3 regions of the Mesorhizobium sp. M4B.F.Ca.ET.143.01.1.1 genome follow, and region 2 is predicted to be linked to each of the others. Evidence: riboswitches for the same ligand, from Rfam matches in the RefSeq annotation. Region 2 holds a riboswitch; each other region holds the start of a gene.
What was found. A riboswitch is a leader RNA that binds a small molecule or an ion and turns the genes downstream of it on or off. The one in region 2 is predicted to bind cobalamin.
Positions count from the first base shown of each region.

Region 1 (5,032 bases), on a different contig from region 2:
GCAATTGACCAAATATCTCGACCGGCTGCCCAAGGCGATGTCGGGCGGCCAGCGCCAGCGCGTCGCCATCGGCCGCGCCATCGTGCGCAACCCGAAGGTGTTCCTGTTCGACGAGCCGCTGTCCAACCTCGACGCGGCACTTCGCGTCGCCACCCGCATCGAGATCGCCAAGCTCAAGGAATCGATGCCGAACACGACGATGATCTATGTCACCCACGACCAGGTCGAGGCGATGACGCTGGCCGATCGCATCGTGGTGCTGAAGGAAGGCCGCATCGAGCAGGTCGGCACGCCGATGGAGCTCTACAAGCGGCCCGGCAATCTGTTCGTTGCCCAGTTCATCGGCTCGCCGGCCATGAACATCCTGCCGGCCAAGATCGAAAAGGCCGGCGACCCGACCGTCATCAGCCATGTCGGCGGCCGCAAGGCGACGGTGCCGATCGCCACACCCGCCGCGGCGAATGGTGCGGCGGTGAGTTTCGGCGTGCGGCCGGAAGACCTGGCGATCGCCACCGGCACCGAGTATCTGTTCGAGGGAACGGTGGATTATGTCGAGCAGCTCGGCGAGGTCCAGCTCGTCTATGTCGACATCGGCCGCGCCGACCTGCCGCTGGTGACGAAACTGCCGGGCAATGTCGAGGTCAAGCGCGGCGCTGTGCTGCGGCTCAACGCCGATCCCGGCGACCTGCACATCTTCGATGCCGACGGCCACTCCTTCACGCTGCATATGGCGGAAGCCAAGGCGGCCTGACCTTCACGTGAGACAAAAAAGAGCGGCGGGCTGTGCCCGCCGCTCTTGGCATTATGGCCCGATCCATATCCCGATCCGGGATGGACCGGCTGTTAGCGGCCAAACAGGTTGCGGTCGCTGCCCTGAGGCGCGGACTTCTCTACGTCGCCCGACGAGTTCAGCAGCTTGTAGACCGGCGAGCTGGTGTCGCGCGTCGACGACGTCTGCGTGGTGTCGACGTTGGCGGCCGGCCGCTGACTGTTGATGTCGGTCCCGCCGACATTGTCGTTGCGGGCATAGGCGCTACCGGCGGCGATCAAAAGTGCGGCGGCAGTAAGAGCAATCTTCTTCATTTTGGGTACTCCTGGATTTGCGTCGGAGCGGCGGGCCAGCCGCCGCGTCCGGCTTCCGTTTGGCCACGACCCGAACCGGAGGTCCGGGATCGCGGTCCGGTCGGTTTAGTTGTTGCCGAAGAGGTTACGGTCGCTGCCCTGGTTGGCGGGCTGCTCGGCGGCCGGTTCCGACTTCTTGATCGATGCCGTGTACGAGCTGTCGACGGCAGCAGCGGGCTGATTGGCACCGTTGGAACCGTAATTGTCGCTGCCGGATGCGAAAGCGCCGCCCGAGATGGCCAGAAGGGCCGCTGTGGCAAGGATGATCTTCTTCATTTCAGTGCTCCTGAATTTCTGACGATCCCGAGCGGCGGGCTCTTGCCCACCGCGGTCAGGGATCGTGTGTTAGTTGTTGCCGAACAGGTTGCGGTCCGAGCCGTGCGCCGGTGTCTGAGCGGCCGGTTCCGACTTCTCGATCGAAGCCGTGTACGAGCTGTCGACGGCAGCGGCGGGCTGATTGGCACCGTTGGAACCGTAATTGTCGCTGCCACCAGCAAAGGCGCTGCCGGAAATGGCCAGAAGGGCGGCGGCAGTAAGAGCAATCTTTTTCATTTTTGGTACTCCAGTATATTTTTTCCGTCCGTCTAGCGGCGTGTCTTGGGAGGAAATCGCGTCGTTCGGACAGCCCCGATGTGGGAGAGCCATCGGCCGCTTTCCAATCACGAAGTTTTTCCGTCTGGCCTATGAATCTGCACCTTGAAATTGTACCAAGGCCATCTACACGCAATGAATTACGAAGCAATATCAAGTGGTTGTTTGAATCGCCCATCGGGCCAAGTGACGATTCCGAAGATCTGCGTTCACACCGTCCTGCACGCATTGTCAACAGAAACGAACCGTTCGGTTCGATTTTAGGATCTCCTAATAGTCACTTTTCTATACTGTTAACCAATTCAGAACCGCCCAGGGAACACGGTTTTCTCCGCCTCGATTCGCATGCCGGCAGCGTGTGACATCGGTCGCCTTGCAGGGCCAATATCAAGCATCATGGGTCGTGTCGCGCCGCATGGATGCGATGTCGTTTTCATGCCGATGGCGCGGCGGCTGTCGTGATTAAGATCAGATTATCTCAGGTGCTGCCCCGTGACGACGGGACGGAGAATTGGGAAGCCGGTCAGAACCCGGCGCTGCCCCCGCAACGGTGGTGGAGTTCAAAGTCGCGACGGGAGACCACTGGGCCATCGGCCTGGGAAGGTGCCGCGACCGCCCGTCAGGGCACTCCAGAGCCCGGAAACCAGCCAGGGATACTTGAACTCGGCTGATCGCGGTGGGCGGTCAAGAGGCGGATGGTGCGTGCCCGGCCATGCCGGCGGCGGTCGTTCTTCTCAATCACCACCAGTTCAGTCCTTGAAGCGGTGCGACAAACGCGAGGACAGGACATGGATGCGCGCAACGACATGCTGAGGCTGCTGCACGGCCGCAGGCCGGGCTTTTCGCTGGAACAGCCCTTCTATACCGACCCGGACTATTTCAAGCTCGACATGGAGCTGATCTGGTACCGCGACTGGCTGTTCATCGGCCACGATTGCGAATTGCCGAAGCCGGGCAGCTACATCACCGCGCAGGTCGGCGACTATCCGGTGGTTCTGGTTCGCGACCAGCAAGGCAGGGTCAATGCCTTCCATAACTCCTGCCGCCATCGCGGCAGCCGCGTCTGCAACGCCGAGAAGGGCACCGCGGCGAAGCTCGTCTGCCCCTATCATCAATGGACCTACGAGCTCGACGGCAGGCTGCTGTTCGCCCGCCAGATGGCGGATGGTTTCGACAAGAGCCAGTTCGGCCTGAAGCCGGTCGCCTGCGAGAGCGTCGGCGGCTACATCTTCATCTGCCTGGCGAAAGAGCCAGCCGATTTCGCGCCGATGCGCGCCATGATCGAACCCTATCTCCTGCCGCATCGATTGACTGAGGCGAAGGTCGCTTTCGAATCGACCATCGTCGAGAAGGGCAACTGGAAGCTGGTCTGGGAAAACAACCGCGAGTGCTATCACTGCGCCGGCAACCATCCCGAACTCTGCAAGACCTTCCCCGAGGCGCCGACGGTGACCGGCGTGCATGGTGCCGAAAGCGATCCCGAGATGCAGGCGCATTGGGCGAAATGCGAGGCGGCGGGCCTGCCGAGCAAGTTCCGCATCGACCCGGCCGGACAGTATCGCGCCACCCGCGCGCCGCTCTTGCGCGACGCCGTCAGCTACACGATGAGCGGCAAGCGCGCGGTGACGAAGAACCTTTCCACGAGCGTCTCGGCGGACCGCATCGGCACGCTGATGCACTATCACTATCCGACCACCTGGAACCATATCCTGATCGACCATGCCGTCACCTTCCGGGTGCTGCCGATCAGCGCCACCGAAACCGCGGTGACGACGAAATGGCTGGTCCACAAGGATGCGGTGGAAGGCGTCGATTACGATCTTGCCGAACTCACCCATGTCTGGACCGAGACCAACGACCAGGATCGCCGCATCGTCGAGGAAAATGCTTTCGGCATCCTGTCGCCGGCCTATGAGCCCGGCCCCTATTCGGAGCAGCATGAGGGCGGCGTCATCCAGTTCGTCGAATGGTACGCCTCCTTCATCGGGCCGCGCCTTGCCGAAGGCGGCCGGCCGGCGCTGCGCAGCGTTGCTTGAGGTGAAGGGATGAACGCGATGACGGATCTCGCCCTCTATCGCCATCTCGACGAGATGGCGCCTTGGAACGACCGGCTGCAGGTGCTGGAGGTGATCGGCGTCAGCGACGAGGCGCCGGACGTCAAGACCTTCACCTTCCGCTCCGACAACCAGACCTGGTTCCGCTACAAGCCCGGCCAGTTCGTGACGCTGGAACTGCCGGTCGCCGACGGTCCGCTGATGCGCACCTACACGCTGTCCTCATCGCCGTCGCGGCCGTTCTCGATCGCGGTGACGGTGAAGGCGCAGGCCGGCAGCATCGGCACGCGCTGGATGTTCGACAATCTCAAGCCCGGCGCCCATGTGAAGGCCTACGGCCCGGCCGGCGATTTCTCGCTGCACAGCCATCCGGCGGCCAAGTACCTGTTCATCTCGGCCGGCTCCGGCGTAACGCCGATGATGTCGATGCTGCGCTGGCTGAACGACTGCGCGCCCTGGACCGATGTCGGTTTCGTCAACTGCGCGCGCAGGGCGGAAGAGATCATTTTTCGCAAGGAGCTTGAATTGCTGGGCAGCCGCATGCCCGGCCTGTCGCTCGGCTTCATGATCGAGGAACGCTCCAGCCGCGAGGGCTGGTTCGGTCATATGGGCCGCATCGACGCCATTCGCCTGCCGCTGCTCGCTCCCGACTTCCGCGAGCGCGAGATATTCTGCTGCGGCCCCGACCCGTTCATGCGCGCGGTGCGGCAGATGTTGGAGGCGGCGGGCTTCGACATGGCCAGGTATCACCAGGAAAGCTTTGCCGCGCCGGCGGTGGAGGAAGTGCCGGCGCCGTTTGCGCTGCCGGGCGACGGCGGCGTCGAGACCCCTATCGAGGCCGCGACGCCGGTGCGCTTCTCGCTTTCCGACGTCGACGCCGAATGCCTTGCCGGACAGACCGTGCTGCAGACGGCGCGCGCCTCGGGCGTCAGGATCCCCGCCGCCTGCGAGTTCGGCCTCTGCGGCACCTGCAAGGTCAGGAAAGTCTCTGGCGAGGTCGCGATGAGCCACAATGGCGGCATTCTCGATCACGAGATCGACGACGGCTTCATCCTTGCCTGCTGCTCGAGGCCGCTGACGCGGCTGGAAATCGAGGCCTGATTCCGCCACGTCGACCCCAAAAATGGCAAGCGGCCTGCCGTGTCCGTCGTCTTGCCAAGCCAGAACCGAGTGTTTACAGGCCTTCCTCGGGGAGAGCGGCCGCGCAAAGGCGGTTGCTTGCGCGAGCCATGAAGTGGGGCAGGGACCAATGCCACAAGCCAATG
Region 1 covers NZ_SRSR01000008.1:11,455-16,486, forward strand. The annotation lists gene ugpC (sn-glycerol-3-phosphate ABC transporter ATP-binding protein UgpC) at 1-751, shown strand, start outside; gene EN786_RS20440 (DUF680 domain-containing protein) at 844-1,083, opposite strand; gene EN786_RS20445 (DUF680 domain-containing protein) at 1,189-1,398, opposite strand; gene EN786_RS20450 (DUF680 domain-containing protein) at 1,468-1,674, opposite strand; cobalamin riboswitch at 2,177-2,380, shown strand; gene EN786_RS20455 (aromatic ring-hydroxylating dioxygenase subunit alpha) at 2,502-3,749, shown strand; gene EN786_RS20460 (hybrid-cluster NAD(P)-dependent oxidoreductase) at 3,768-4,868, shown strand; gene EN786_RS20465 (PqqD family peptide modification chaperone) at 5,017-5,032, shown strand, end outside.
Region 1: it holds a riboswitch for cobalamin, as region 2 does, so the genes downstream of both, EN786_RS20455 (aromatic ring-hydroxylating dioxygenase subunit alpha) here and EN786_RS09955 (DUF1636 family protein) in region 2, are expected to answer to the same signal.

Region 2 (5,032 bases):
GCGACGAGGGTGCCTGAACTGTCGTTCAATCCCATTCCAGCGCTCCTTTTTTCCATTCATAGGCGAAGCCGATGGTCAGCACCGCCAGAAACACCATCATCGACCAGAAACCGAGCATGCCGATCTTCGAGAAGGACACCGCCCACGGGAACAGGAAGGCCACTTCCAGATCGAAGATGATGAACAGGATCGACACCAGGTAGAAGCGGATGTCGAACTTCATGCGGGCGTCGTCGAACGAGTTGAAACCGCATTCATAGGCGGAAAGCTTTTCCGGGTCGGGGTTGCGGTAGGCCACCAGGAACGGCGCCGCAAGCAGCGCCAGGCCGACGACAAGCGCCACGCCGATAAACAGGACGATGGGCAGATACGAACTCAAAAGTGCGTTCATGCTGCGGCTTTCCGTTGGCGGTCAATCCACGTTGATTACAGCAACCGATCCTATTGCGGAAGCGTGACAGATTCACCGCTGAACCGTTTTAAGGGCCTATGCTGCAACGCGGCGAGGGTTAGCGCAGCGCTTTCGGCGAAGCAAGTCAAACCTTGTTCAAAACCTGGCGCTGGACGCCAGATCGGAAGAAACTGGTCCGATCCGCTCCTGTTTGATTTCCTTCGCTTTTTACTCCACTTTTCTCTCCTGACATATCTCCCGCCATTTGCCTGCTAGCATGGCTGGAATCATTGACTGGAAATTCGGGTAGACGGATCGGGGCAAGGCTTCTGGATGAAGGAAAAGATATCGCTCGCCATGGCCAGGCGCATCGCGCTCGGCGCGCAAGGTTTCACTGACCCGCAGCCGGGCGGCACGCCGGACCGCCGGCACCTCGCCCGCGTGCTGTCCCGCACCGGCCTGCTGCAGATCGATTCCGTCAGCGCCGTGGTGCGCGCGCACTATATGCCGCTCTATTCGCGCCTCGGCCCCTACCCGCTTTCCCTGCTCGACAACGCCGCGCTCACGCGCAAGCGCACCGTCTTTGAATATTGGGCGCATGAGGCCTCCTTCCTGCCGGTCGAGACCTGGCCGCTGCTGCGCTGGCGCATGCAGCGCGCCGAACAGGGCGAGGAAATGTATCTCGGCCTCGCGAAATGGGGCCGTGAGCAGCGCCAGATGATTGACGACGTCTACAACGAGGTCGCCGAACGCGGGCCGATCGCCGCCTCCGACATAGAAGGCCACAAGGGCAATGGCGGCTGGTGGGGCTGGAGCGCGGCCAAGCACGCCTTCGAGTGGCTGTTCTGGGCCGGCCGCATCACCACCGCCTACCGACGCGGCTTCGAGCGCTACTACGATTTGCCGGAGCGCGTGCTGCCGCAGGCCGTGCTCGATCTGCCGGTTCCCTCCGTCGAGGACGCGCATCGCGAATTGCTTCGCATTTCCGCCCGCGCGCATGGCATCGCCACCTACAGCGACCTGCGCGATTATTTTCGCCTCGCCCCCGGCGACACGAAGGACCGCATCGAGGACCTGGTCGAGATGGGCGATCTGCTGCCGATGCGGGTCGAAGGCTGGGACAAGCCCGCCTACCTGCACAAGGACGCCCGCTTTCCGCGCAAAATCGAGGCGCGCGCCCTGCTCGCGCCGTTCGATCCCGTCGTTTTCGAGCGCACGCGGACGGAAAAGCTGTTCGACTTCCGCTACCGCATCGAGATCTACACCCCGGCCGAAAAGCGCCAATACGGCTACTACGTGCTGCCCTTCCTGCTCGGCGACCGGATCGTCGCCCGCGTCGATCTCCGCGCCGACCGCCCGGCCAGCGTGCTGCGCGTCCACGCCGCCTATGCTGAGCCTGATACGCCGCCGGAAACTGCGGCAGAACTCTTCGAGGAGCTCAAGCGAATGCAGGGCTGGCTTGGCCTCGAGAGCATCGAAGTGACGCCGGCCGGCGACCTCGGCCCGGCGCTGGCAGGCCTTAGCGCGTCGTAGACGTGCGTTGACAGGCCCACACCCGTAAGCCTAAATCCGCCGCAGACGGTCTTCTCCCGGCAAAGGGAGGAGCCAAGAGGGAATGCGGTGAGGGAAAAATGCCCAAATCCGCGGCTGTCCCCGCAACTGTAAGCGAAGAGCCAAGGCCGAAAGCCACTGGGATGTTCCCCGGGAAGGCGGCAACCAAGGCGATGACCCGCGAGCCAGGAGACCTGCCGTCTGAGACAGATGAATCCGATCGCCTGGCGGGTTTTCCGGGCAAGGAGCCTGATTTGGAGCGCGACAGCAGTTTTCCGGCTGATAGAGCGGACATACCGTCCGACGACGGCGAAGCCTTGGCGGGCGTGACCGTCATCGTCTGCTCGTCCTGCCGCGACGAAACGGGTTCCGATGCCCATCCGCGCGCCGGCGCGCTGCTCGCCGAGGACACGCGCCGGGCTGCTTCCGGCCAGGACATACGCATCCGCACTGTCGAATGCCTCGGCAATTGCAAGCGTCGCCTAAGCGCAGCGCTTCTGCGTGACGGCTCCTGGAGCTACGTCTTCGGCGACCTGACAGCGACCAGCGGCGCCGACCTCGTTGCTGGCGCAAAGCTCTTCGCCACCTCGACCGACGGCCTCATCCCGTGGCGCGGCCGGCCCGATTCCCTGAAGCGCGGCCTTGTTGCCCGCATCCCTCCCCTCGACCTGCTGAAGGACTGACCATGACCGCATCCGTCTCCCGTGTTCCCTGCACCGTCGTCACCGGCTTCCTGGGCGCCGGAAAGACGACGCTGATCCGCAACCTGCTCGAGAACGCCAAAGGCAAGCGGCTGGCGATCATCGTCAACGAGTTCGGCGATGTCGGCATCGACGGCGAAATCCTCAAGGGCTGCGGCGTCGATGCCTGCCCGGAGGAAAACATCGTCGAACTGGCCAATGGCTGCATCTGCTGCACCGTCGCCGACGATTTCGTGCCGGCGCTCGACCAGATCCTGTCGCGGACGCCGAAGGTCGATCACATCCTGATCGAAACCTCAGGCCTCGCGCTGCCGAAGCCGCTGGTCCAGGCCTTCCAGTGGCCGAGCGTGAAGAGCCGCGTCACTGTCGACGGCGTCGTCGCCGTGGTCGACGGCCCGGCCCTGGCAGACGGCCGCGTCGCTTCCGACATGGATGCCCTGCAGGCGCAGCGCGCGGCGGATGACTCGCTCGACCATGACGATCCGGTCGAAGAAGTGTTCGAGGACCAGATCGCCTGCGCCGACCTGATCATCCTGTCGAAGAGCGATTTGATGGACGCCGCCGGCTCGGCGCGCGCCAACGCCGTCATCGGCGAGCATGTGGCTCGCGCCGTCAAGGTCGTGCCGACCGCCCAGGGCAAGGTCGACCCGTCCGTGCTGCTCGGTCTTGGCCTCGCCGTCGAGGACGACATCGAGAACCGCAAGACCCATCACGATGACGAGCTCGACCACGAGCATGACGATTTTGACTCCTTCGTCATCGACATCCCGTCGATCGCCAATCCGGATGAACTGGCACAACGCGTCGCCACCGCTGCCGAACAGGAGAATGTGCTGCGCGTCAAGGGCTTCGTCGAGGTCGGCGGCAAGCCGATGCGGCTTTTGCTGCAGGCCGTCGGGCCACGTGTCAACCATTACTACGACCGCGCCTGGACGGCCGAGGACGATCGCCGCTCGCGCCTCGTCGTCATCGGCCTGAAGGGGCTGAACCGCCCGGCGATCGAGCGTATCCTCGCCGGCTGAGGCAAACCCGAACCACGATGCACATCCTCACCACCACATCCGCCTCGCTCGACGATCTCGCCGAGCCTGTCGATCTCAGGCAGATGCCTGCGGATGTCGTGGCGCTGTCCTTCACCGACAGCGATCTTTCCGGACTGGCTGCGGCGTGGAAGGCGGACGCGGAACGATTGCCCTCAATGCGGCTGGCGGCACTTCGCGATCTCCGCCATCCGATGTCGGTCGACCTCTGGATCGACAGCGTCGCCCGCCACGCCAAAGTCATCCTGGTCCGCATCCTCGGCGGCTATGACTGGTGGCGCTACGGTTGCGACCAGCTCGCCGCGGTCGCGCGCGAACGCGGCATCAAGCTGGCGCTGCTGCCCGGCGAAAGCCACGACGAGGATCTGCGGCTGATCGAGGCCTCGACCCTGCCGCGCGCCGAGCTGGACGGATTGCTCGGCTATTTCCGCGAAGGCGGGCCTGCGAATATGACAGCGCTGGTGAAGAGGCTGGCGCGGCTGGCGGGGTCGGACACGGCGGTGACCGACCCGGTCTGCGTCCCGAAGGCTGGATACTACGAGCCGGGCCGCGGCGTCGTCCCCCTCCCCCTTGAGGGGAGGGTCCGGCCGCAGGCCGGGGGTGGGGTCCTCCGCGACACGCGCCGACACCCTGAAGAACGACCGCAGGAAGAGACGTTAAGCCCAGTCGTCCCGACCCCTCCCGGCCCTGCGGGCCACCCTCCCCTCGAGGGGGAGGGAGACGGCGCGCCTGTCATCCCCATCCTCTTCTACCGCTCGATGCTGCTCGCCGCCGATGTCGCACCGATCGATGCGCTGGTCGACGCACTGCACGCGCAAGGCATCGCGCCGGTGCCGATCTTCGTTTCGAGCCTCAAGGATCAGGCGTCTCTGGCCTTTGTCGAGAACGCCCTCGCCTCACTGAACCCGGCCGCCATCGTCACCGCCACCGCATTCGCCTCCGGCGCCGAACCCGGCGCGGAAACCCTGTTCGACCGTGCCGGCGTGCCGGTCTTCCAGGTCATCGTCGCCACGACCAGACGCGAGGTCTGGGAGAAGAACCAGCGCGGCCTGGCGCCCGCCGACCTTGCCATGCATGTCGTGCTGCCGGAACTCGACGGCCGCATCCTGGCCGGCGCGATTTCGTTCAAGGGCGAGAGCGAAACCGACCCGGCGCTGGCTTTCCGCGCCTTCGCCAACCGGCCGGAGGCAGGTCGCGTCGCGCAGGTCGCCAAGCGCATCGCGGCGTTCATTCGCCTGCGGCGGACCGAGCGGGCCGAGCGCAAGCTGGCGATCCTGATACCGGATTATCCGAGCGCTGCGGGGCGAACGGGCTATGCCGTCGGCCTCGACGTGCCGTCGAGCGTGCTC
Region 2 covers NZ_SRSR01000003.1:540,153-545,184, reverse strand. The annotation lists gene EN786_RS09970 (NADH-quinone oxidoreductase subunit B) at 1-35, opposite strand, end outside; gene EN786_RS09965 (NADH-quinone oxidoreductase subunit A) at 26-391, opposite strand; gene EN786_RS09960 (winged helix-turn-helix domain-containing protein) at 725-1,924, shown strand; cobalamin riboswitch at 1,954-2,159, shown strand; gene EN786_RS09955 (DUF1636 family protein) at 2,197-2,625, shown strand; gene cobW (cobalamin biosynthesis protein CobW) at 2,628-3,665, shown strand; gene EN786_RS09945 (cobaltochelatase subunit CobN) at 3,683-5,032, shown strand, end outside.

Region 3 (5,032 bases), on a different contig from region 2:
TGGTTCAGATCGTGCAGCGCGACAACCGATGTGACTGGCAGTTTCGCGACCAGGTCGAGGATCGAGAGCTGGTGCTGGACATCGAGGTGGTTCGTGGGCTCGTCGAGAAGCAGGATCTGGGGCTGCTGCGCAAGCGCCCTCGCCAGGTGGACACGCTGGCGCTCCCCACCGGACAGGGTTGCCCAGGAACGGCGCTCGAACCCTTTCATGTCGGTGTCGGCAAGCGCTTGCGCCACGATGAGGTCGTCTTCCCGCGACCAGGGCTGCAGCGGCGTCAGCCACGGCGTGCGGCCAAGGTCGACCGCATCTTTCACGGTGATGGCCTCAGTGGTCTCTGCCTGTTGTTCGAGAAAGGCGATCAGTTGGGCGACGGCGCGGCGCGGCATCGCGCGAAGCGCCTCACCCTTGACCCGAACGTCGCCTGACGTTGGTTGTCGGATGCCTGCCAGCAGTTTCATCAGTGTCGACTTGCCGGAGCCGTTCGGCCCGACGAGACCGAGCGTTTCATCCTCGTTCACCACGAGATCGACCCCGGTGACGATCGGTTTCCCTCGCACTGACCAGCCGAGATTGTGTGCTTCCAGGATCATGGCGCGCGCCGCCCGCGGATCAGGATCACCGCGAAGGCCGGCGCTCCAACGAGTGCCGTAATGACGCCGATCGGCAAGACCTGTCCGGGAATAATGGTGCGTGAGAGCACATCCGCGGTGATGAGGAACGCCGCGCCGATGAGCGCCGTCGCCGGCCCCAGCCTCCCGTGGCGCACGCCGACGAGAAACCGCGCCGCATGCGGGATAACAAGCCCGACGAAGCCGATCGAGCCGACGATGCTCACCATCACCGCCGTCACCAGCGCCGTGAAGCCGATGAGGACCACCTGCACTCTGCGAACTGGTACTCCCAGCGACGACGCCGACTCGGCGCCGAAGGCGAAAGCGTCGAGAGCGCGCGCATACCAGATGCAAGCGGCTAACCCGACCAGGGCTATCGGAACCGCCAGCCAAACGTCGGGCCACCGTGCGCCGCTCAAATTGCCCAGCAGCCAGAACATGATGCCGCGCGCTTGCTCGGCATTGGCCGACTTGGTGATGATGAAGGAGGTCAGCGCGTTGAAGAGCTGCGACCCGGCTATGCCTGCGAGCACGATCTGTCCGGTGCCGTGCGACGTAACGCCACCGCCAGCCGCGCGCGCCAGTATCGCCACCAGGGCAAAGGCTGCGACGGCGCCGACGAAGGCTCCAAGCGACATCGAAATCGCGCCGGCGCCCAAGCCGGCGACAGTCACCGCCACCGCGCCGGTCGAGGCACCGGCGGAAATGCCGAGAAGATACGGGTCCGCCAGCGCGTTTCGCAGCAGCGACTGCAGCACCATGCCGGAGATTGCCAGGCCCGATCCGCAACAGGCCGCAATGATCGCACGCGGCAGGCGGTAGTTCCAGATGATCCCCATGTCGATCGGGTCGAGCACGTAGGCCGAACCAAAGATCTTGTTGGCCAGAGTCTGCAGGACGATCGAGACAGGGATCGGCGTCTCGCCGATGCAGATTCCGGCGAGCACCGCCGCGACGAGCGCGGCGAAACCGAGCGTCCCCCGGCCAAGCCGGAAGACGTAGATCTCCTGCGAGGCGGTCAGACTCACTGTGCCAGTCCGAAATCCTTGAGCGACTTCGACAGCACCTCGATGCCGGCAATCGTGCGGATGGTCGCATCCATCGCATGTGCGTCCATGACCACGATGCGGTCGTTCTTGACCGCGTCCATCTGGCTCGCGACCGGATCGGATTTTAGGAACTCCAGCTTCTTCTCGTAGTCGTCAGCGGGGAAACGGCGGCGGTCCATCCTGGCGATGACGATCAGCTTCGGGTTGGCCTTGGCGATGGTCTCCCAACCGACAACTGGCCACTCCTCGTCGGACTCGATGATGTTCTTGATGCCGAGCTTGTCCATCATGTAGGCCGGTGCGCCCTTGTGGCCCGCGACATAGGGGTCGATATCCATCTCGGCGCTGGAGAACCAGAAGACCGCAGAGACGTCCTTGAGGTCGAGCGCCTTGGCGCGTTCGACGGCGGCATTCTCGCGCTCCGCCAGGCTGGCGACGAGTTCCGCACCCTTGCCCTGGATGTCGAAGATCTGCGCCAGTTCGCGGATGCCCTGATGGATAGTGGCGGTCGAAAAGAGCTCGCTGCGCGTGCCATCAACGCCGACCGTATTGTCCTTGGCGACGCAGTCGGCCGGCAGCATATAGGTCGGTATATCGACGTCATGGAACTGAGTGCGGGTCGCGACGATTCCGTCAGGACCGACATGCCAGATGAACTGAACGGTCACCAGTTCCGGCTTCTTCGCGACCACGCTTTCGAAGCTCGGATCGTTGTCGGCCAGGCGTTCGACCTTGTCGTTGACCTTTTTGAACTCGGGCAGCACCTCGTTGAACCAGACCGAGGTGCCGGTCACCTTGTCGCCTAGGCCGAGTGAGTAAAGCACTTCGGTCGCCGCCTGGCCGACCGCAACGGTCGACGCAGGCGCCTTCTGGAAGGTCAGCGTCTCCCCGCAATTCTCGAGGGTCAGCGGGTACTTGGTCGGCTCGGCCGCTGCGGCCGCCGTGAGGAAAGCGAAGCTAGCAGCGGCAAGCGCAAGGCGTGAAACAGTCATGACGCGAACATCTCCGATCGGTTGCTGGCAGGGATCGAAGGATTCGGGTCAGGACGGCAATGATCGTCATCGCGTCGCAATGGACGAGATGCGGCTGCACTTCACGTGTGGCTAGCGTCATCGACAACCTCCCCGGACACCCCGCCCGGCGCGTTAAGTTACGGGTGTCGGTAGGTCTCCTGACTGACGGGTCATCGTCCCTCTCGGCCTTCCCGGGGGCTAATCCCAGTGGCATGATCGAGATGGACTTACCGCCTACAGTTGCGGGGGCAGTTTCGTTTCGCGGCAAGCCGCGGCGAATTCCCTGTTATTTCCTTACGGAAACCGACACCCGTTCCTAACCAATCCCCTGGCTCGCATCAAGCGGTGCCTTTCCGAGCCCAATATATTTATGCCTCTTCCAGTCTGTCATGTTATTACGTAACAGACTGGAGCTGCTTATCCAAGGAGAGCAGCAAATGCAACCACTATGGACCAACCCGGCAGCGAAGCTCGCGGGAATCAGCGAAGCCTCGGCCGACGAGAAAGAGGCATGGCCTCTGTACGTTTCCGACCACGCCGCACCGACCGTGACGGCGATCGATGCGATAGACGGCAAGACAATCGGCACGTTCCCTGTGAAGGGCCTCGCCACTCTCTACCGCAGCGCGAGCGGCAAGGCCGTGTGTCTCGATTGCAGCTGAATTGAGAATCTGCGCTACCCCATTCTCGCAATTCGTGAGCAGCTCTCTCGCTGAAGCTTGGCTGCTTCGTTCGTCCAACCGATATTGCTCATTCCTTTATGTCCAATTATCACGCCTTTTGATCATATATACATGTTCTTTTGGCGTTTCTCTGCTCATCTTTTTATGCTAACGTGAACCGAAGATGGACATATATCTATGAACATAAAACAGGCTTCGCTCGCGCGCAAACAACTGGAACGGCGTCTCGCACCGCTGCGGGAACTAAAGCTCATTGCGCCGCCTCGCGGTTGGATGAAAGCCATCCGTGAAGCTCTGGGGATGAGCACCCGGCAGCTCGCCACTCGCATGGGCGCAGCCCCCTCTCGCATTCCGGCCATCGAGAAGGCGGAGGTTTCGGGCGCGACGACGATTAAGACCCTTCGGGAAGCCGCGGCGGCAATGAACTGCACGTTTGTCTATGCCTTCGTTCCGATCAAGCCGCTAGACGACATGCTTCGCGAGCGAGCGGCAGAAAAGGCGGGACAGGACATGACTCGCCTGGATCATACCATGCGGCTGGAAAACCAGGCTTTGATCAAGTCGGATCTGGAGGACGAACGTCGCCGTCTCATCGATGCCATTCTTGCCGACTCGCCACGACGACTGTGGGAGGATGACTGATCCCCATGGAAGACGATCCTCTGTTCCAGGATGATGACGAAGCGAATACGCCGCTAACCGCCGAGGAGCGGGAGCAGCTCATCCCGTCCTACATCACACTGCGGCATGAGCTGAATGAGGCCGAACAGGTCAACATCGGCGAAGGCTTGCGCTGGGCGATGTCGCGAAGGCGCGATGTCCTCGACCATGAGTTCCTGAACGAGCTGCACCGGCGCATGTTTGGCGAGGTGTGGCGTTGGGCGGGGCAGTACCGCATGACGGCCCGGAACATCGGCGTTGATGCTTACCGCATCGCAGTGGATGTCAGGCAGACGGTCGACGATGTGCGCTATTGGGTCGAGCACGGTGCCTACCCATCCGACGAGATCGCCGTCCGATTCAGCCACCGTTTGGTTGCCATCCATCCCTTCCCAAACGGAAACGGACGGTTTTCCCGCCTGGTCGGCGACCTGCTTGCTCGCCAGCTTGGACGACCACCGTTTAGCTGGGGCTGGGCAAACCTGGTCGACGCTGGCGAGACCCGTGCCCGCTATGTCGCGGCGCTGCGGGCGGCTGACAACCACGAGATCGAACCCTTACTGGCGTTCGCGCGCTCGTAGGCGCGTCGCCACGACGACCGACGGAGGAGGATGGACAGTGAAGACTTTTACGCAATCGCAATTGCAGGCAATCGCGGATGCGTTGGGAGGTACTACCGCTCTCGGACCCAAGGCGACGTACGCGAGGGTTAACAATGTCGACGCAAGAAGCCCACTCGGGCACCTTGTACATCGATGGAATTGCCCGTGCACAAGCCCATTGCCGTTTTGGACGCCGGGATCGGCAGCTACGCCATAGTGACCGAGATACAGAGGCGATTTCCCGAGCAGGACATTATCTATTCGCTGGTCGTGCGAGATTTCCCTATGGAAGCAGGGGCGCGAACAGCGCCTTGCTATCATGCGCAAGACGATCACCTTTCTGGAGAGCTACACCCCATCGGCCTGGCAATCGTTGGAAGACAGACACCGTGAGGCGCTTTGATCGCTTCATCG
Region 3 covers NZ_SRSR01000021.1:55,482-60,513, forward strand. The annotation lists gene EN786_RS32030 (ABC transporter ATP-binding protein) at 1-590, opposite strand, end outside; gene EN786_RS32035 (iron ABC transporter permease) at 587-1,558, opposite strand; gene EN786_RS32040 (ABC transporter substrate-binding protein) at 1,636-2,652, opposite strand; cobalamin riboswitch at 2,804-2,996, opposite strand; gene EN786_RS32045 (hypothetical protein) at 3,111-3,335, shown strand; gene EN786_RS32050 (mobile mystery protein A) at 3,534-3,998, shown strand; gene EN786_RS32055 (mobile mystery protein B) at 4,004-4,597, shown strand.
Region 3: it holds a riboswitch for cobalamin, as region 2 does, so the genes downstream of both, EN786_RS32040 (ABC transporter substrate-binding protein) here and EN786_RS09955 (DUF1636 family protein) in region 2, are expected to answer to the same signal.